3 regions of the Peribacillus sp. NPDC058002 genome follow, and region 1 is predicted to be linked to each of the others. Evidence: riboswitches for the same ligand, from Rfam matches in the RefSeq annotation. Region 1 holds a riboswitch; each other region holds the start of a gene.
The links. Region 1 has a riboswitch for S-adenosylmethionine ahead of ACFVSH_RS17780 (Fur-regulated basic protein FbpA). Riboswitches for the same ligand answer to the same signal wherever they lie in the genome.

Region 1 (10,430 bases):
GACCACTGCCTTGCCTGTCGTGGACTTGCCGCTTCCGGATTCACCGACCAAGCCATATGTTTCCCCTTGCTGCAACTCCAAGGAAACACCGTCCACGGCCTTTACGTGATCGACCACCCTTCGAAAAAAACCGCCCCTTATCGGGAAATGCACTTTGAGATTATCTAATTTGAGTAATGTCATTGGTCGTTGCATCTCCTTCAGCTTGAAAATAAAATTCTTTATAGCAGGTACAGCGCACCAAATGATCGTTGCCCACATCGTGAAGCCGGGGTGTCTCTTCATGCGCATGTTTAGGTATCCAAGGAATCCTATCTTGGAAGCGACATCCTATCCGATCCATTTTCGCTATCGATGGAACGATTCCTTCGATAACGTGCAAACGGTTTTTCTCGTTTGCAGCAGAAGGGATCGAATTTAATAACGACCTCGTATATGGATGAAGCGGATTGTTGAATATCTCTTTAACACTTCCCGTTTCCACTACCTGACCTGCATACATGACAACGATCCTGTCCGCGACCTCTGCTACGACGCTCAGATCATGTGTTATTAAGATGATCCCCATTTTTGTCCTGCTCTGGATATCTTTCAGCAGATCAAGTATTTGCGCTTGAATCGTAACATCCAGTGCCGTCGTGGGTTCATCGGCGATGACCAGTGCAGGGTTGCAAGCAATGGCAATCGAGATCATTGCCCTTTGGCGCATTCCCCCCGAAAGCTCATGCGGATATTGCTTGTACGTCCGTTCAGGATATGGAATTCCCACTTGTGTCAAAAGTTCGATCGTCCTGTTCTTTTTTTCGGCATTGGAGAGTTCAGTATGGTAATCAAGGTTCTCCTCGATCTGTTTTCCGATGGTCATGAGCGGGTTCAAAGCCGTTAAAGGTTCCTGGAATATCATCCCTAATTCCTTACCCCGGACTTTATTCATTTGTACATCATTCAACTTTAGTAGATTTTGACCTTTATAATTGATATTTCCTTCGGATTTCGTTCTCTGCCTATTATGTAATTGAATGATAGATAAGGCCAATGCACTCTTTCCACAACCTGATTCTCCAACAACTGCTACAATTTCATTTTCATTCACCGTAAACGAAACGTCATCCACCGCTGCATGATATTTGTTGCCGATTCGAAATGAGGTCGTTAGGTTCTCTATTTGCAAAATAGCTTTATTCATTCTTGCTCCCCCTAAACTATTTTATCGGGAAAATAATTAATCTTCTGATAATTATCTAGAATTTTAATCAATTTTTTACAATTATACAATAGGTTTTATAGAAAATAATCACATTTTTTTCATATTTTATAACTTTAAGAATAATTTTCTGCAATAAAAAATCGTTTCCTTTATAACGGTTATACAGTAAAGTTTTGAAGTCCGATTAAATGTAAAGAACCAATAATTTTCAATTTACTATTCCAAGATAACAACCTTAACGTTCATATCTATTTATTGACCTTGTCGTTCTACATACCGCAGAATGGTTCCGATTTTATTTTTTTGATATTTCAGAAAAATTAGTACATTTGTAAGGATATCATAAAACAGGTAATTATTTCATATATATTTCAATACTAAAAAAAAAACACTTTATTTTCATTAAATGGCATGAAACCTTTTTAAAACAGATTCGTAGAAAACAGTAGAAAATAAATGATGAGGTGTTTGAATGTATTCACAAACTGTACAAACATATATGCCGTCCGTCATGCGGACGTTCGCTTTGTCACTTGCCGTTTCCGTCTTAGGGATGGCTCTCGGCACACTTGTTCCGCCATCCTTGTTTCTTCCCTTAGCGATACTTGAGATCGCGATGTTGATTGGAGCATTCATATTGCGGAGGAAAAAAGCCATCGGTTATACATTTTTGTATAGTTTCACATTGATTTCAGGAATTACGACATATCCGATCATTGCACACTACCTAGCGGCTGCAGGGGCAAATGTGGTGATCCTGGCAGGTGTTACGACTACAGTTGTATTTGGTGGACTGGCGGTTTATGCCACAACCACGAAAAGGGACCTTTCTTTCTTGGGCGGAATGTTATTTGCGGCCTTGCTAGCTTTAGTGGTCATTAGCATTTTCAACATTTTCTCTCCATTAAGCTCTACAGCCATGCTGGTCTTTTCCTTTATTGGGATTTTAGTTTTCAGTGGTTATATTTTATATGATTTCAACCGAATGAAGCATTACGGGGTAACAGCCGAAGAAGTACCGCTCATGGCCTTGAATCTATATCTAGATTTCATTAACCTATTCATTAACATCTTGCGCTTCTTCGGTATTTTAGCAAGCGATGACTGAAAAGCGGATGTGATCAAACATAAAAAAGACGCTCGGGCTTATCCAAGCGTCTTTTCACGTTTCTTTCCCATACGGATAATGCCCAAAACCAATGGCGATTAATAAAAGACCAAATCACAATGAATTTGGTCTAAAATCATCAATAAGATTGCTGAAGGGATGCGTATCTTATTTATATAATCCAGGCTTCGATTGATCGGTCCATGGCAGCTTCACACCGAAAGTACTTGCAATGAACTGTGTATCTTCCCTTCTTTTTTTCCTTATTTGGGCCCGTTGTTTTGCTGATTCATTTAAATTCATTTCCATCTCTGTTTCAGGAACCAAACGCGGGACCGGAATTGGTTTACCTTCTTCATTAATGGCGACAAATGTCAAGAAAGAAATGACACATAAATTCCGATCTCCTGTAACTAAATCCTCTGCAATCACCTTTACGATGATTTCCATTGATGTTCTGCCCGTATAAGTCACGAAGCTTTCAAGGCAAACTGCATTTCCTTCGTGAATAGGGTGCAGGAAATCGACAGAATCAGTTGATGCCGTAACGACGTTGCTTCGCGCATGACGCATGGCTGATATAGCCGCTACATCATCAATATATGCCATTAATTTGCCTCCGAACATCGTACCAATATTATTTGTATCCGGCGGGAGGACAAGGCTTGTTTTTATGACCAAAGAGTCCCGGCAATATTTTGTTTCTTCCATGGTGACTGCACTCCTTTATGTCTGATTTCTCACTATTCCACTTTATCGAATTCTTACCTGTAAAGCAATTCACATGCTTATTTTCCTGCTTTTAGTCAAAATTTATGCGGCATATAATGAAACTACCCACATCACTGCCCTTTTGACCGCTTGCCTTGTTGCAGCTCACGCAGGTTCAAGCCAAATGTCATTTGTAAATGCGGATAATCCTTGAACCCAGCCCAATCCCCTCCCCAATCAAAACCTAACCCTTTAGCGATGGTTACAACTTCCATCCAATCCGACTTTCCATTATCGTTGCCGTCATAATTCATATCCCAAATGGCCTCGCCTTGTTTGTTAAGGAGGGCAAAATCTATCGCCAAACCGAAATTATGTAGCGACTCGCCACCTCTTGCATTCGTTACGATGTTGCCCGAGCCTGATCTGCCCTTTTCATAGAGTTCATTTTGCTCGGCTACAGACCGGAACCCCGCCGTAATGATAATCGGGATGCCTTTGTCATTAGCCAGTTGAATGAGCTCGTCTTTTTTTTCGGCGACGATTGGATTCAGCTCGTCAGTCAGTTCAATTTCATCTAAATCAGGCGGAAGTATATACTTGGACAAGAGCCCTAGCATCAATCCGAAAAAGCCCAATACCAAACATGTCCTTACCCAAGTGGCTTTCACTGAAAAATCCTTCCTTTACGAATATCTGTCCCAAAGTGAAAAACTCAACCAAAGACGGATGAGTTTTTCTTCTTTTATAACTTTGCTTTCAATTCTTCTATTTGCAATAAATGCCGTTTTTCATGCAGTCCCACAAATGGGATCCATTGCTTCAAGCTTAAATCTTTAAACAAAGGGTGTGGAAAAGATTTTTGTTCGAGATCAATTTCCTTTGCATGGTCAACGACCCGTACAAAAGCTTTTCGGGATTCGGACAACTTTTCCTTAATCTCACTCAAAGTTTGGTATGATTCTGACGGAATGACAAAGGACGGGGCCTGGACCTTCATTTCACGATCTAAAGTAAGCTCGATCGGTTTATCCACAGTAGGAATGCTATCATCGCTTTTCAATTTATCGGAAATGCCCTTTGTTATGGCCCTTTCCATTAAATATAAATGATCCAAAACCTGCATGATGCTCCATCTTCCTGGTTCAGGATGGTTGTTCAGCTGTTCATCCGTTAGTCCGATGACCGCATTTAAAAGTTCTTCCCTGACTTTTTCATTTTCATTCACTATTAGCATCTCCTCTTATCAGCCTCGCTAATCTCCTTTAATTATTCCATGTCCTATATGAACGTGTAAAATAATTATACTTTTTGACTGAAATGAACCGCTTAAAAGTTGTCTATTTTTTGAAAAGCTCTATGATAGTCATAAAGGCAAAAATCATCTAATTCAAATGACTTTCAAAACATCAAGGATAGTCTAAATAGGAGTGATCGCTATGAGTGGAGGACATATTCCATTCAGCCACAAAGGCCGCAGTACCATGCATGCAATCCCCTCAAAAGGAAGCATATGGTTGATGCTCAAGCAAATGTTCAATCGGGTCCCATCGAAGTGGAAGTTTTGCACTTTGGTTTTATGTATCATGCTTTTCATTTCATTGCTTGAGTTCTCCATCCCCCAGTTGACGCAGTTTACGATTGATACAATCATTCCTGAAAAAAGATATGACTCGTTAATCTGGATTGGTGCAGGAATTCTTTGTGCTGCCATTTTATTGGCTTTACTGAACTACTTTAACAGCTATATCGTTTCCAAGGTCGGTCAAAAGGCTATTACGGATATACGGAATAGCATGTATGACCATATTCAAACACTGGATATGAAATTCTTTGATAAAAACCGTACCGGTGACTTAATGTCGCGGTTGACCAATGATGTTAATTTACTGCAGCAGCTCATCTCTTCAAGCATGCTTCAAGTCTTGACTGACACGGTGACTTTCATTGCCGTGGCGGTATATATGCTTTTCATTAACTGGAAGCTGACCATTGTACTTCTTTTTACATTCCCTTTCATGTTCTATATCACAAGGGTATTCGGGAAACGCATCAGGATGTCATTTAGGTCTGTGCAAAGTTCCGCAGGAGATGTCAGCAACCAGTTACAGGATTCCATTTCAGGAATGCGGCTCATTCAATCTTTTACAAATGAAGAATTCGAATCAAGGAAGTTTGCGGAGCGTAATCAGGAAAATATGACTGCAAACCTTAAGTCCGTTCGGCTACGCTCCATGTTCGGCCCGATAATTGATTTATTGAACAATATCGGTCTTGTAGCAGTCATTGTGGTCGGTGCTTGGCAAGTGATGGAAGGTGAATTCACAATAGGGTTAATCGTGGCCTTTCTCGCCTATTTGAGGTTACTGCAGAGTCCCGTTCGCAATTTTAGCCGGGTCATCAGCATTGTCCAGCAATCAGCCGCGGCCTTTGAGCGGATAACTGAAATATTAGAAACCCAGCCCGAAATAAGTGACAAGGAAAATGCCACCGAACTCCCTTACATAAAAAGGAAAATCGAATTTCAATGTGTTGATTTTTCGTATGATGAAAGTGTACCTGTCCTCAGCCATTTAAGCCTGTCCATGAAAGCTGGTCAAGTAACTGCTCTGGTCGGCTCCTCTGGCGCTGGAAAATCGACCATCACGAGCCTTTTGATCCGATTTTATGATCCGCAAGATGGCACGATTAAAATGGATGGTCATGATATCAAGGATGTGTCACTGAAATCATTACGGGGACAAATGGGGATTGTTTCCCAGGATATCATTTTATTCAATGGCTCCATTCGTGATAACATCGTGTATGGCAAACTTGATGCTACAGATGCTGAAATCATCGAATCCGCCAAAGCGGCAAATGCGCATGACTTTATCAGTGCCTTTCCTGATGGTTATGATTCTCAGATTGGAGAGCGCGGAGTCAAGCTTTCAGGCGGACAAAAACAGCGCATTGCCATAGCTAGGGCACTTTTGAAAAATCCGCAAATCATCATTCTCGATGAAGCAACGGCGGCCTTGGATACAGAATCCGAACATTTGATCCAGCAAGCATTGTCACGTTTAATGAAAAAGCGGACCTCAATAGTAATTGCACATCGTTTATCGACCATTCATGATGCGGATCAAATTATCGTTCTGGAAAAAGGGCAGGTTCATGAAAAAGGAACACATGAAGAATTATTGCTAAACAACGGCAGATACAAGCAACTCCATGACTTACAGTTCCCTCAACTTAAAGCGATATCAAATTCCTAGCTACTTCTTAGAGGGCAAAAATGCACAGGAAGCCTTCCTGTGCATTTTTGCTTTCATTTGAAATCATAACTTTCCAAAACCCGGTTCGCAATGAGCTGATACCCTTTTTCATTCGGATGTAACTTATCACTGAAATACTCTGTTTTCTTTTTACCTTCAAAAAGATCATTTGTAGGAATGAATAACATCCTTTTATCTTTATCCGCTATTCCCTTTATTGACAGGTTATAATCACGAATGAGCTTTTCAAGTTTTTGATTGTCTTTTATTGGGTTATATAGTCCTACTACCAGAATATCCGCCTTTTCGTTTGCCTCTATCAAGGTTGATGTAATCTTTTTGAGATGGTCGATATACTCCCGTTTTCCCTCAATGATTTTTCGGTCACTTATTTTCTCCAAGTTCCCTCCGTTACTATTGATCAAGTCATTCGTTCCAATAAAAACGATGAAAGTATCGGCTTCATCAAGTTTCGTTTTAATGCGGTAATCATCAAGCTGTTTCATCACCCCATCCGTTTCCTGGCCTTTTATACCGTAATTCCAAAAACTCACTTTTTGTTCCGATTGCGGATTATTCAATTCATCCTCAAGGCCTTCTATATATCCTTCCCCATCCTTATCTCCTTTTCCATAGGTTAATGAATCTCCAAAAGCCATCACCCTTTGCACATCTTCTGACTCCGAGGCCTGAAATTCATACGCAGCAAAACATATAACGAGTACTATAATCAATAAACCTGCCAATTTTTTCATTTGATTCTCCTCTTGTCTCTTTACTAGAAGTATTTATTTTTTTACATACCCAAAAAATCTACAGTCTTAACATAAAAAAATTGTCAGATAAAGATTCAAGAGTGTATGATAATATAAAACTTTCAATGGATTGGGTGTCATTCACCGTCCCTTAAACAAAATACGGGATTACCCTTCATTCTGGAGATTGAATAAATGATAGTTAGGAGTTTAAATCATGGAAGAGCTCATAGCGTTTAGAGAGGCAGGACTATCCGATCTACCCAGAATTGTTGAAATATATAATTCAACAATTGCTTCAAGAATGGTCACGGCAGATACGGAGCCTGTATCCGTCCAATCGAGGGTTAAATGGTTTGAGGAACATCATTCAGAAAGTAGACCGCTATTTATCATTACTATAGAAGGGAAAACTGCTGGATGGATGAGCTTTCAATCCTTCTATGGCCGACCGGCATATAATTCCACTGCCGAAATCAGCATTTATATAGATGATTATTTCCGGGGAAAAGGAATCGGACAAACTTCGATTCAAAAGGCAATTGAATGGAGTCCAAAATTAGGTGTTAAGACTCTATTGGGTTTCATTTTCGCCCACAATACACCAAGCCTTAAGCTTTTTTCCAAATTCGGGTTTGAAGAATGGGCACATTTACCTCAAGTTGCCGAGTTGGATGGGATTGAGCGGGATTTGCTCATTCTTGGTAAACGTGTCGATATGTAATATCAATCTTTAGAGCTATTGCCTTGAGCAGTAGCTTTTTCATATTAATCGAGTGCGAATTGGCTAATTTAAAAATACCTATATGCTTTCTGGAGGTAAAAATGTTCACAATCTCTTTTACTTGTTAACGCATTTAATAGCGTATCCAATTCTTGACTGGCTTGAACAGTTAGCAGACTTGATAAGCCGTAAATTGCTGCCAAGTTAATCATTTCTTTTCTTTTCTCTTCTATTTTTTCTATAGTTACCTTAAGGCAAGGCATTATATAGCCACCTCCCATTTATTCAATTTTTTTACACTTTCATCATAATGAATATACTAGTTAAAATCAACTATTTTTCGGAAATTAAATGTGTTATTTTAAAGGATGAATGTGACAAAATGACTATTAATCCTGTAATTATGTATATTTTGTGTCATTTTCTATTAAACGCAAAAAAGCATCCACTAGTGTAGACTGTGAATGCTTACATCATATCTCTTATCCAAGAACCCAAACTATAGTCCATCGTTTACTATGTCATCCATTCAGAAGGTGACTCGGTATTTGGTTTATTTATAACAATCTTATATTCATCTTCAAGTACTTTTAATGGGGCATCATAAAGGTGCCTTTCATCAGAGGTTTTGTATACTCCATTGGCCAATAACTCTTCAATAAGCTTTGCCTTCCTCTGTTCGATCCTCTTAAATAATTCTGCCATGTAAATGGCTCCTTTCCTAGTCATCCTAGAGCCTGCTTCTAGTTAGCTAAACTTTATCAACTTGTTTTATTTTCACCAAATTATATATACCTTTTCTATTATGTCACTAAACGTTATTTCCCAAAAATAAAAGCCCCTTCTAATTCAAGAAGAGGCTGACAGTGTCCGTACGGCTCTTCTTATCTTCCAAGCATATGCTTGTTGGATTTAGCACAGTTCCCAAAACGGGTCCGCTGCCGAGGTTTCTTTGGGCCAAGTCCCTCCACCTCTCTGGATAAGAAATCGATATATAAATGATGTAGACATGATTTTATCCTAATAACCATCAAAAGTCAATTACCTGGTTCTCCCTTTTTTCCTGGACATAAAATGGTCCCTCTTTTAAATGCAGGTTGCATTTTCTTGTCTTTCTGATATGATGTCAGTAATTACATACAATTCACACCACTAGGGGAGTCTTTTTTTAAGACTGAGATGGAATTAGTTCCGGACCCTTTGAACCTGAACCGGCTCATACCGGCGGAGGGAAGTGGATGATATCGTCCATTTTCAGACTATATCCATCTACCCCGTTCCGTATTCAGGAACGGGGTTTTTTCATGAACAAAGGGATCCATTCTAAAGGAGGATGAACAATGGAGAATGTTAAATTAGAAACATTCAGTGATAGACTACATGCACGGTCAAAAGAGATTTGGAAAAGGAACCATTCACATCCCTTCGTCCAGGCAATTGGAAATGGTACGCTTCCTGAAAAGAAATTTGCCTATTACCTGAAGCAGGACTATATCTATCTCATGGATTATTCCAAGCTCTTTGCTTTAGGTGTAATCAAAGCTCATAACATCGAAACCATGGCAAAGTTTGCGAGTATTTTAAATGAAACCCTTCAAGTGGAAATGGATATTCATCGGCATTATGCTTCCGAATTCGGGATCACTTCCAAGGAATTGGAAGATACAGAACCTACTCCAACGACTCTAGCCTATACAGGCTATATGCTAAATGCAGCTCAGCATGGGACTTTGGCAGACTTGATCGCCTGTCTTCTGCCCTGCGCTTGGGATTATTATGAAATCGGTTTGCTACTGAAAGAACAAAATGGAGCAGCATTGGAAAACAATCGCTACGCAGATTGGATAAGGTCCTATTCATCTCCTGAATTCGGGGAAGCACATAAATGGCTGATCGCTTTGTTGGAAGAATTGACGGAAGGCATGCCAGAAAAGGAACTTCTTAGATTAGAAAAGCACTTTTTGGTTACTTCCCGATATGAATATTTATTTTGGGATATGGTTCATAATGAGCAAGATTGGCCGCTGTAGATGATGAATCCTGTCAAGAAACTGACGTTGACTGCCATGATCACGGCTATTACGACGCTGACCAGTTCATTTATTTTCATTCCTGCAGGATTTGCAAAGGTCTTTCCTATTCAGCATCTGGCAAATGTCCTGACGGCCGTTCTATTGGGGCCAGCTTATGCAGTGACACAAGCTTTTTTAGTTTCCATCATTAGAAACATGTCTGGTACCGGTTCAATTTTCGCCTTTCCCGGTAGCATGATCGGTGCACTTTTGGCTGCCATCCTTTACCGAAAAACACAAAGCTTAAAATTTGCCTGTTTAGGGGAAGTGATCGGGACCGGTATTCTCGGTTCCCTAGCCTGTTATCCACTTGCCCTCCTCCTATTGGGGGAAAAAGCTGCGCTCTTTGGTTTTTTACCGGCTTTTATGCTCAGTTCATTCGCTGGTGCGATTTTAGCATTCATATTACTTAAAATACTTCTAAAAAATAATTATATGAAGGGGTTTTTTTATGAAAACAGCATTAACCATCGCAGGCTCTGATTCAGGGGGCGGCGCAGGAATACAAGCGGATTTAAAAACATTTTCTGCACATGGTGTCTTTGGAATGTCTGCCATCACAGCCGTAACCGCACAAAATACAATGGAAGTCCGTT
Region 2 (5,349 bases), on a different contig from region 1:
CGTTAAAATAAGTTTAATGTACGTATTCGTTCCACAGCCTCTTCAAGCCGTTCTTCCGAGGTCAGCAGCCCTACCCTGACGTAACCTTCGCCAAATTCACCGAATCCATTCCCTGCGGCAACAGCTACGTGGGCATGCGCTAATAAATAGTCTGCAAAACTCTCTGACGTAAAACCTTTAGGTACCTTGAGCCAGGCAAAAAACGATGCCGCAGGCGCTTTGACATCCCAGCCGATTGCCCTCAATCCCTCAATGAAAACATTCCTTCGTCCTTCGTACATCTGCACTAACTGCTCTACACAGCTCTGCGAATCAAGCAAAGCACTTGCCGCAGCTTCTTGTATCGCCGGGAAAAGACTCACATAAAGATGGTCTTGCAATAGTTCAAGAGCTTCTATTACACTCTTATTCCCCACTGCGAAGCCTACTCTCCATCCTGCCATATTGTATGTTTTCGATAGTGTGTATATTTCTATTCCTACATCCTTCGCTCCCTCCGATTGGAGAAAGCTTATCGGTTTTTTTCCGTCGAATCCGATCGCGCCATAAGCGAAATCGTGGACCACACAAATGGAATGCTCTTTTGCGAAGGAGACGGTTTCATCAAAGAAACTATCAGTTGCAGAAGCACCTGTGGGATTATTCGGATAGTTCAAGAACATCATTTTGGCTTTATCAAGTACTTCTTTATGTATTTCATCATATTTCGGAAGAAAACCATTTTCTTCTGTCAGAGGCATGAGTTCGGTCTTTGCCCGGGCTAAAACAACTCCGGAAAGATAATCGGGATAGCCGGGATCTGGAACTAGGATCGTATCACCTGGATTCAATAAACACTGCGGCAGTTCGACAAGACCTGCCTTCCCCCCGAAGAGAATCGCCACTTCGCTATTCGGATCCAGCTTGACACCGTATTCTCGTTCATAAAAGACGGCGGCAGCATCTTTTAAATATTGATGTCCCCGGAATGGCGAATATTTATGATTAATCGTTTTTTCAGCAGCCGACTGCAAACTTTTCACGATATGTTCTGGCGTCGGCTGATCAGGGTTTCCCTGGCCTAAATTAATGACATCATGTCCTTGCTCCGTTATTGCATTGACTTTTGCGACTAGTGAAGCAAAAAACTGCTTGGGCAGGTCCTGAAGCTGGCCGGATTTTTCGAATTGCAACATTTATACACCTTCTCTGAAATTTCTTGAAATTCTAGTCACAAATGATATATGTTTATCATAGTCTTGTAAAGCATTTTTTACATGTGGAGGTTTTAATCGATGAAATGGAAAATAGCTTGTATTCAAATGGATATAGCCTTTGGTCAACCGGATATCAATTTTCAGGTTGCAGAACAATGGTTGGAAAAAGCAACACGGTCAGAACCCGATATCGTCATTTTACCGGAGCTTTGGACAACAGGATACGACTTGACCAGGTTAAATGAGATTGCTGATCACGAGGCAGAAAAAACGATTGAATTTTTAAAAACACAGGCACAAAAACACCAAATTCACATCATAGGCGGTTCCATCGCGAAAAAGACAAGCAAGGGAATCTATAACACGATGATCATCATCGATAAACATGGGAATCTCATTAAAGAATATGATAAGCTACACTTATTTCAGTTAATGGATGAACATCATTTCCTGCAGCCAGGAGAAAAAGATGGTTTATTTACTCTTGATGAAAAAATATGTGCTGGATTCATTTGTTATGACATCCGTTTCCCTGAATGGCAGCGTGCCCATACCGTTCAAGGCGCCGAAGTTCTATTCGTAACGGCGGAATGGCCAAAGCCGAGACTCGATCACTGGAGAGCCTTATTGATTAGCCGTGCCATCGAGAACCAAGCCTATGTTGTAGCCGTTAATCGTTCAGGTTCGGATGTCAATAATACATTTGCTGGTCATTCCTTGATTATTGATCCATGGGGGAATCTCATTAGTGAAGCCGGAGAAGGAAACGAACTCTTGACAGGCACCTTGGATTTCAATAAAGTTACGGAAGCCCGAAACAAAATACCTGTATTCGAAGATCGCCGCCCTGATTTTTATTAATTTACCCATTGACAAACTATTCAAAAGGTTGTTATTATTTTCCCGAAGATTAAAATTTCAGAAAACATTTACTCTTATCAAGAGCAGGCTGAGGGATAAAGGCCCTATGAAGCCCAGCAACCGACTGTAATACCATTGTGAAATGGGGCGGATTCACCGCCGGATTATAAAATCCACAGAGCACGGTGCTAATTCCACCAGAATTCATTTTCTGGAAGATAAGAGGTCCGAAGCCAAAACTTCTGCCTCTTTCTATATGAAAGAGGCTTTTTTATTCTTATTTTGATTCTGGAGGGAAAAAGAATGACTCAAAACCATTCAAATTTTAAGAGATTGACAAACGAAACAGCTATAACCCTTGCAAAAAAACTTGGGTTGGTCAATGCGGATGCAAGTTTAAAGTGTAAAGAAATCGGCGATGGAAACTTAAATTATGTTTTTCATGTTACAGACATGCACACAAATAAAGGAATAATCATCAAACAAGCGGTCCCTTATGCCAAGGTACTTGGTGAAAGCTGGCCGCTGACATTGAAAAGGGCTGCCATTGAAGCGAATGCGCTGATTCATTTCAAAAGTTATTGCCCTGAATTCGTACCGCAAGTCTATTATTCGGATGAACAGCTTGCCATCACGGTCATGGAGGATTTATCGCACTTGAAAATCGTTAGAACAGGATTGATCGATGGCGATTCATATCCATTGCTTTCACAGCATATTGGTGAGTTTGTTGCTAAGACGGCATTTTATACATCCGATTATCATCTAGAACCATCTGCGAAAAAGGAAGTGGCCCGACATTTCACGAATCCAGAACTCTGCAAAATCACTGAGGTCTTTATTTTCACAGATCCATTTTTTGAGGAACTCCCAGGAGACTTCGAGGTGGAATTGACTGATGCCGCCAAAATTATCTGGAATGATCAAGAAGTGATACTTGAGGTCGCTAAGCTGAAACAAAGCTTTGAAACCGAGCAGGAAGCCTTACTTCATGGAGATTTACATACTGGAAGTATATTTGCAAGTGAAACTGAAACAAAGGTTATTGATCCGGAATTCGCTTTTTATGGACCCGTTGGTTTTGACCTTGGTCAATACACCGCCAACCTTCTCTTCCAGGCAGTCACACGCAATGGCGCTGGAAAGGAAGAGATTTTCACACACCTTCATGAATTTTGGAATGCCTTTGAAGAAACTTATACCGACTTATGGGAAGGTCAAAATAAAAGCCCATTCCGCCATGTGAAAGGTTATCTGCCTTACTTACTGACAAAATTCAAAAAAGATGCCTTCGGTTTTGCCGGCTGTGAACTGATTCGGCGAACCATTGGCCTTTCCCATGTTGCCGATTTAAACGTCATTGAAAATAAAGAGATAAGGATTGCTGCCAAAACGGCAACGTTGGAAATTGGTGCATTTTTAATTAAAAAACGGGATGAATTAGATGTTCCAGCTGTCATTGAAGCGTTGAAGCAACGTACACTGCCATCTTATTCAATCATTTAAAAGGAGCCCTGCACATGACTACACTAGCACCCTTACCCTATTCGGTACACTGGGATGATACCCATATTACATTATTAAATCAACAAGCCCTACCTTCCATAACTGAATTTATTGAACTTCATTCAGTTAATGATGTATATGACAGCATTTTGACATTAAAAGTTCGCGGTGCGCCAGCAATTGGACTGACGGCAGCATTTGGTGTTGCACTTGGTGCCAAACAGGAAACAACCGCTGAATTAGGGGATTTCAAGAGAAATGTAACGAGGCATATTGAAAAACTCGCCTCTTCAAGGCCAACTGCAGTAAACCTTTTTTGGGCGTTAAGGAGGATGGAGAACACCTTGCATGCTGCGCAAAGCATTTCAGCTGCAAAGGAAGCACTTGTATCGGAGGCTAAAGCCATCTTTGCTGAAGATGAAGAAATGTGCAGGAAAATCGGGGAACATGGTTTATCCTTATTCACTAGAGGAGATTCCATACTAACCCATTGCAATGCTGGGGGAATTGCCACAGCTCGGTATGGCACAGCCTTGGCTCCTTTCCACCTGGCTAAAGAAAGGGACTTTCCGTTAAAAGTATACGCATGTGAAACCAGGCCTGTCCTGCAAGGTGCGCGTTTGACGGCTTGGGAATTGATGCAAGCGGGGGTTGATGTCACCTTAATTTCAGATAATATGGCTGCACATACGATTCACCAGAAACGGATAAATGGAATTATCGTCGGGGCAGACAGGATTGCGGCTAATGGAGATACAGCCAATAAAATCGGGACATTGGGATTGGCCATATTAGCCAAGCACTTTGGCATCCCCTTTTATGTGGCCGCACCATCAAGCACATTCGACCTTTCCATCGAATCAGGCACATCCATCCCGATCGAAGAACGGAATGAAGCGGAAATCACCTCCATTCAAGGTGTAAGGATCGCTCCGGAAAACGTGAAGACTTTCAATCCAGCCTTTGACGTTACACCAAATCATCTTATTACGAGCATCATTACCGAAAACGGCATCATAACACCGGATTTCAATAAAAACATTCCGCATTTTGTTAATTGATCCAGGTTCCTTTATTGGTGATAAAAAACGAGAAGGATTTTTATCCCTCTCGTTTTTTATAGATGATTATGAATATTCTTACGAGGTCTATAATACAATAATTCAAGTGAATTCGAACATATTCACTTAATATAAGGTTGTTCATAATAGTTCTTATTATTTTGAAAAGAACTCCTGAAGTGCCTTTTTATTTTTAGTGAAATCTATTTGCAAAACCGCTCCGGACTGGGGATATATTTCATCTTTAAAGCTCCCTTCCACTGGAACCCTTAAGGTTTCGACGGTGTCCGGTGTATGGAAGAAGGCTTTTGGACCCATTTCCATTAATGTTTTCAGACCAATATCTGTATCCAGGTACGAGAGTCCTTGTTCGATGATACTAGGAAGGGCTGCCATCCCTTCGAAGGATGAGATTTGATTTACGAAAGCTGTTTTTAATTGAATCATGACTTCTTGTTGACGCTCCACCCTTCCAAAATCACTTTCATCGTCATGCCTAAAACGGACATATTTCAATATTTCCTCACCATGTAAAACATTTTTGCCAACACTTGCTTGAATGCTCATATCATCAATGATTTCCTGATCTACATTCACCGCTACCCCCTCAGGGGCTAGTAAATCGACCATTTTCACAAATCCCTGGAAGTCGATTACCGCTACATGATCGACCTTGATATCGAAGTTCTCCTTTATGGTTTTCTTAAGCAGTTCCCTTCCACCAT
Region 3 (5,349 bases), on a different contig from region 1:
TACCTAAACGTTCATCCAATGGCAGGATCACACCATTATCCTTCTTCTCCGCTTTTTTCCCGCGATAAAACTCGGTAAAAATCGCTAAAGTTTCAGTTGAAGTCTCAAATAGCAGTGCCTCAGCCAATTTCACTTCCTCTTCCGGTATCAGAGCGAAACGTTCAAGTTTTTCTGTATTCACGATAGCATAATCGAGACCCGCCTTTGTACAATGGTAGAGGAAAACGGCATTTAATATTTCCCTTCCCCTCGCTGGCAGACCGAATGAAACGTTAGAAATGCCAAGTATCGTTAGGCATTCCGGAAATTTTTCTTTAATCGCCTTTATTCCATTCACCGTTTCCAATGCAGATCCAATATATTGTTCATCCCCTGTACCTACAGGAAATACAAGCGGATCAAAAATGATGTCACTTTTGTTCAGACCGTACTTATTAACGAGCAAATTCACAGACCGTGTAGCCACTTCCAATTTCCGTTCAGCATCGACTGCCATCCCAGTTTCATCAATGGTTCCTACGACAACGGCAGCACCATATTGATGGACTAATGGCACTATTTTTTCAAAGCGCTCTTCACCATCTTCAAGGTTTATGGAATTAATGATCGATTTTCCTTGTGAATGTTTTAATGCTTGTTCAAGCACGGCTTCATCCGTAGTATCGATGACCAATGGGACTTTCACTTTTTTGACGACCTCTTCCACAAATTCCTTCATATCGCCAAGCTCATCCCCATCAGGATCAGCAAGACAGATATCAATGACATGGGCCCCTTTTTTTACCTGGGATCGTGCAATTTCGGCAGCTGGCTCATAATGCTTTCCGCGTATCAGCTCCTTGAATTTTCGGGAACCGATAACATTCGTTCTTTCACCTACGAATAAAGGCCGCATTGAATCATCATAAATTAGCGGCTCTATGCCCGATACGGCATGACCATGGGCTGTTTCCGTAATTGTACGGGGTTTCATGCCTTCGAGGACCCTGGAAAGTTCTTTAATATGTTCTGGTGTCGTACCACAACATCCACCAATGATATTGATCCATCCCTTTTCGGCAAATTGCTTCATTTTCTCTGCCAGTGAAGTAGGTGACTCATGATAGTGCCCTTCTTCATCAGGGAGCCCGGCATTCGGATAACAGCTAATGGCGCTATTTGATATATCTGCAAGTGTCCTGATATGGTCTATCATGAATTCCGGCCCTGTTGCACAATTAAGGCCGACAGCAACGGGCTTCATATGTTCAACCGATAAATAAAAAGCTTCGATGGACTGGCCAGCAAGTGTAGTGCCCATCGGTTCGATTGTCCCTGATATGATGACAGGCACATCTTTTCCTGTTTTAGCGAATGCTGCTTTGATTCCGGAAAAGGCAGCCTTGACATTAAGCATATCCTGACAGGTTTCCACCAATAACAAGTCTACCCCGCCATCCAAGAGACCGAGTGCCTGTTCTGCATAGGAATCGGTTAAAATATCAAAAGTCGTTCCTCCCGTTACGGAAAGCGTTTTTGTAGTTGGACCCATCGAGCCAGCTACATACCTTGGCCATTCATCATTGGAGTACTTTTCACAAGCTTTAACGGCAAGCTCAGCTGAAATCTTATTTAGCTTGTAGGCGATAGTGCTTATTTGGTATTCCTCCAGTACGATGCTGGTCGCTCCGAAGGTATTTGTTTCAATGATGTCTGCACCCGCTGCTAAATATTTTTCATGAATGGATTGGATGATTTCCGGTTGCGTCAATGATAAATATTCATTGCAGCCCTCGAATTGTTCCCCTCCAAAATCCCCTGCCGTCAAATTCTCCGCTTGAAGCATGGTTCCCATCGCCCCGTCAAGAAGGAGTATTTTAGAATTTAACTGATCTTGAATCGCTTTTTTATTCATGTACTGCCACCTCTGATGTATGTTTACTATCGACTTTTCTAATATATTTCGTAAGTTCCGCCGTCATTTCATAGCGAAGGAACGGAGTGATTAAATATATGCCCTTGAATTTTTCCCTTGCCGCGTCCACTAGCTCTCGCGCGATATTCACTCCTTCAATCCTCGACTTTACAGGGTCATCCCCCGCTAACGCCATGGCTCTTCTAACATTATCAGGCAATTTGATGCCTGGGATTTCATTATGGATGAATTCGGCGTTCCTGGTGCTTGTCAAGGGCATGATACCGATGAAGATCGGGGTTTCTAAATGTTTTGTGGCTTCATATACTTCTTCGATCTGCTCCACAGAATAGATTGGCTGTGTCAAGAAGGATTGGGCACCGCAGGCAATCTTCTTTTCCATTCTCAGTACCGCTTTATCCAGATATTTCACATTGGGATTAAACGCTGCAGCAATTTTGAAATTTGCCCGTTGGCCCAAACTTTGACCCGAATAGGAAAGACCTTCATTAAATTGTTTGACCATACTTATTAGGTCAAAGGAAGATAAATCATAAACCGAAGTGGCGCCCGGGAAGTCCCCAATTTTTGAAGGGTCTCCGGTGATGATCAATATTTCGTTCAGACCCACCGTTTGCAGACCCATTAAATGTGACTGCAGTCCAATCAAATTTCGATCACGGCATGTTATATGCACCATTGGCTCTATATTCAATTGGTTCTTCAGTAAATTGGCCAGTGCATCATTCGATATCCTTGGTGAGGCAAGCGAATTATCGGCTAATGTAATGGAATCGACCCCTGCTTTTTTCAAAACCTCGGCACCAGTCATGAAGCTCTCTATACCTAACTTTTTCGGAGGATCAAGTTCAACTAGAATCGTCCTTTCTGTTTTGGCCTTTTCGAACAGGGGACGTTCCAATTCTCTATCATTCACTTCAATTATTTCTATTTCACGGGATTTCGTAAATTTCTCTTTCACAGGAGCCAAACTTCCAATCGCATTCTTTACAGCTTGAATATGCAGCGGAGTCGTTCCACAGCACCCTCCTATGATCGCGGCCCCCTGCTCACGAAGTTCTAGGGCACTTGAACCGAAGTATTCCGGCACAGCTTTATAGACGAGCCTTCCATCCACATAATCCGGGAGGCTGGCATTTGGGTATATGGCAATTGATGCTTGCTTTGGCAAACTCACTTCTTCCAAGGCCCGAATCATATGATGTGGACCGAGACGGCAATTCACCCCAACAACATCGGCACCCAGTTGCTCAAGTTTTTGAAAAGCTTCATTTAAATGGATTCCATTTTGAAGATTTCCCAGTTCATGCATCGAAACATTTGCTATGATCGGCAGTCCAGTTTCATATTTAACGATTTGCAGGACGGTTTCCAGTTCTTCCAGGTCATAAAATGTTTCCAAGAGAATCCCATCAGGGTTTTCCATCAAAAGACTGTATAGCTGTTCACGAAAACCCCGTTTTATCTCTTCCATGCTTAAATCCGATTTCCTGATGCTCCGCTGTGCCCCTATGGTACCGAAGACGTATGCCTTTCCTTTTGCCGCTTTTTTAGCAAGAATGACTCCCTGGCGATTGATTCTGCTTACTTCATCTTCAATTCCATACCGTTTCAATTTGTTGAAATTGGCTCCGTATGTATTCGATTGAAGGATATCTGCACCGGCTTCCAGATAGGCACGATGGATGGACTCTATTTGATCTGGGTTCGTACAGTTTAATTCCTCATAACATTGATCGATGCCATTTGAATACAATAAGGTCCCCATTGCCCCTTCCCCAACCAGTATTCTATCTTTCACGTCTTTACGAAAATCCATCATTACACCCTCTCTCAAAAACAATCCTGTTTTTGTCGTATTCTATGAGTATGAGAGAAAAGGAAAAAAAACCTTCTCAAAGAAGAAGGTTTTTTGAAACATTCTCCTCATCTATCAAGCTCTGCTTGCTGGATTTAGCACCTTTGCCTAAGCTGGTTGCTGAGGTTTCTTCGGGCCAGTCCCTCCACCTCTCTCGATAAGATCCATTTATATAATTTTCATAAGATTTCAAAATTTGATTATATTTAATTTACATTAATAATCTGTCAATTTCAATACCTGATCGACATTTTTTTCACTTTTGCAAAAATCATTCACCCTTTTGCAGCTTGAACCCTCTTCAAAATCCTTTGTTTCCAGTCTTCCGCTAACGAGTCTAGTGTAAGTAAAGCCTTTGCGCCTTCCAGCCCATCTCGTTTATGAAGGAGTACCTCTGCTGCATAATGAACTGAAATTTTTTCCTGCAAACGATCTATCAGCACAATATCGTTTTGTTTATTTATCGTTCCTTCTTGAAGTACTCTTGCAAAATAACCAGTGAAACTCGTTTTCAGCACGAGTTCCAAAAACTTAGGTTCTTGATTGAAATGGGAAATGGTCGAACAAGGTATCCTCCCCTGGTTAATTTGAACAATCACTTCGCCTATTTGATAAATATCGCCAATATATGTTGTTTCTTCCCTCATCCCCGCTACGGTTAAATTTTCACCGAATGCAGGGATTTCCAGTTTTTTAGAGAATTTTTCATTCCATATTGAATAATGCTCAAAGGGGTAAAAGCACAAAACGCGATCAGGACCTCCATGGAACTTTACATTACCAACCCCATCACCAATTATACCTGATTTAGTCACTGTCACATTATCCTGTTCTTGTTTATCCATTGCTGAATAGATTTCGATATTTGAAAAAATTTCTTGTTTCGGCTTCCCGGCATGAAGTGCTTTGATTTTTCCATTTTCCATTTTGCATCTTCCATTCATATTTAATTTATATCATCCTGTATGTATAAATTATACTAAAAGTCCATTTTATACTGTAGTTTTTTATAAGAATATGAAAATGCAAAAGCCTCATAGCCGTTAAATGGGGGAAATATCATTGATTTCCAGAAAAATTCATAGGTTAGTTTCAGTAATTTTGTTGCTATTTCAGAATTAAATATGGTAGAATATGAACACAATATATAGTCGAAAACTACAACCGTTCGCCTATATGTTGATTTTCACGATTGAATTCCTCATTGTCGCTCTTTAGGGAGCGAATTTTTTTGCCTTCATTTCCATCCACCATTTTCTTTTATTTCCATTCTGTTTCTTACATCGTGATCCACTTACATATTTGCACTTTCCTTACCTATGTAAATCTCCCCCCTATTAATTCACTTTCTTTACCATATAGAAAGCAAATTACCTTGCTAAAACAAGCAGAAAGCCGAGCGACATCATGTGTCTTCCGCTCAGCTTCCTGTTTAAGCTTGCTTCTTTTTTTTCGGTGCCACTTTCTTTCGGGTCGTCTTTTTCATTTCCGTTTCATCATGTTTCGTACGGTCAATGGATGCCTGTAATGCCTCCATTAAATCGGTTACATTGTTGGAAATTGGTTCTTTTGTTTT

Region 2: it holds a riboswitch for S-adenosylmethionine, as region 1 does, so the genes downstream of both, mtnK (S-methyl-5-thioribose kinase) here and ACFVSH_RS17780 (Fur-regulated basic protein FbpA) in region 1, are expected to answer to the same signal.
Region 3: it holds a riboswitch for S-adenosylmethionine, as region 1 does, so the genes downstream of both, ACFVSH_RS18515 (bifunctional homocysteine S-methyltransferase/methylenetetrahydrofolate reductase) here and ACFVSH_RS17780 (Fur-regulated basic protein FbpA) in region 1, are expected to answer to the same signal.

The regions. Positions count from the first base shown of each region.
Region 1 covers NZ_JBHVQU010000118.1:1,111-11,540, forward strand. The annotation lists gene ACFVSH_RS17730 (ABC transporter ATP-binding protein) at 1-183, opposite strand, end outside; gene ACFVSH_RS17735 (ABC transporter ATP-binding protein) at 161-1,186, opposite strand; gene ACFVSH_RS17740 (Bax inhibitor-1/YccA family protein) at 1,680-2,315, shown strand; gene ACFVSH_RS17745 (acyl-CoA thioesterase) at 2,484-3,026, opposite strand; gene ACFVSH_RS17750 (M15 family metallopeptidase) at 3,158-3,646, opposite strand; gene ACFVSH_RS17755 (DinB family protein) at 3,772-4,263, opposite strand; gene ACFVSH_RS17760 (ABC transporter ATP-binding protein) at 4,466-6,283, shown strand; gene ACFVSH_RS17765 (GDSL-type esterase/lipase family protein) at 6,337-7,038, opposite strand; gene ACFVSH_RS17770 (GNAT family N-acetyltransferase) at 7,256-7,762, shown strand; gene ACFVSH_RS17775 (aspartyl-phosphate phosphatase Spo0E family protein) at 7,831-8,025, opposite strand; gene ACFVSH_RS17780 (Fur-regulated basic protein FbpA) at 8,279-8,467, opposite strand; SAM riboswitch class I at 8,644-8,748, opposite strand; TPP riboswitch at 8,907-9,012, shown strand; gene tenA (thiaminase II) at 9,103-9,792, shown strand; gene thiW (energy coupling factor transporter S component ThiW) at 9,796-10,317, shown strand; partial or broken gene thiD (bifunctional hydroxymethylpyrimidine kinase/phosphomethylpyrimidine kinase) at 10,286-10,430, shown strand, end outside.
Region 2 covers NZ_JBHVQU010000222.1:303-5,651, reverse strand. The annotation lists gene ACFVSH_RS22115 (pyridoxal phosphate-dependent aminotransferase) at 3-1,175, opposite strand; gene ACFVSH_RS22110 (carbon-nitrogen family hydrolase) at 1,275-2,057, shown strand; SAM riboswitch class I at 2,129-2,282, shown strand; gene mtnK (S-methyl-5-thioribose kinase) at 2,361-3,563, shown strand; gene mtnA (S-methyl-5-thioribose-1-phosphate isomerase) at 3,578-4,624, shown strand; partial or broken gene ACFVSH_RS22095 (LCP family protein) at 4,781-5,349, opposite strand, start outside.
Region 3 covers NZ_JBHVQU010000131.1:3,485-8,833, reverse strand. The annotation lists partial or broken gene metH (methionine synthase) at 1-1,894, opposite strand, end outside; gene ACFVSH_RS18515 (bifunctional homocysteine S-methyltransferase/methylenetetrahydrofolate reductase) at 1,887-3,734, opposite strand; SAM riboswitch class I at 3,839-3,937, opposite strand; gene ACFVSH_RS18510 (MOSC domain-containing protein) at 4,049-4,699, opposite strand; gene ku (non-homologous end joining protein Ku) at 5,206-5,349, opposite strand, start outside.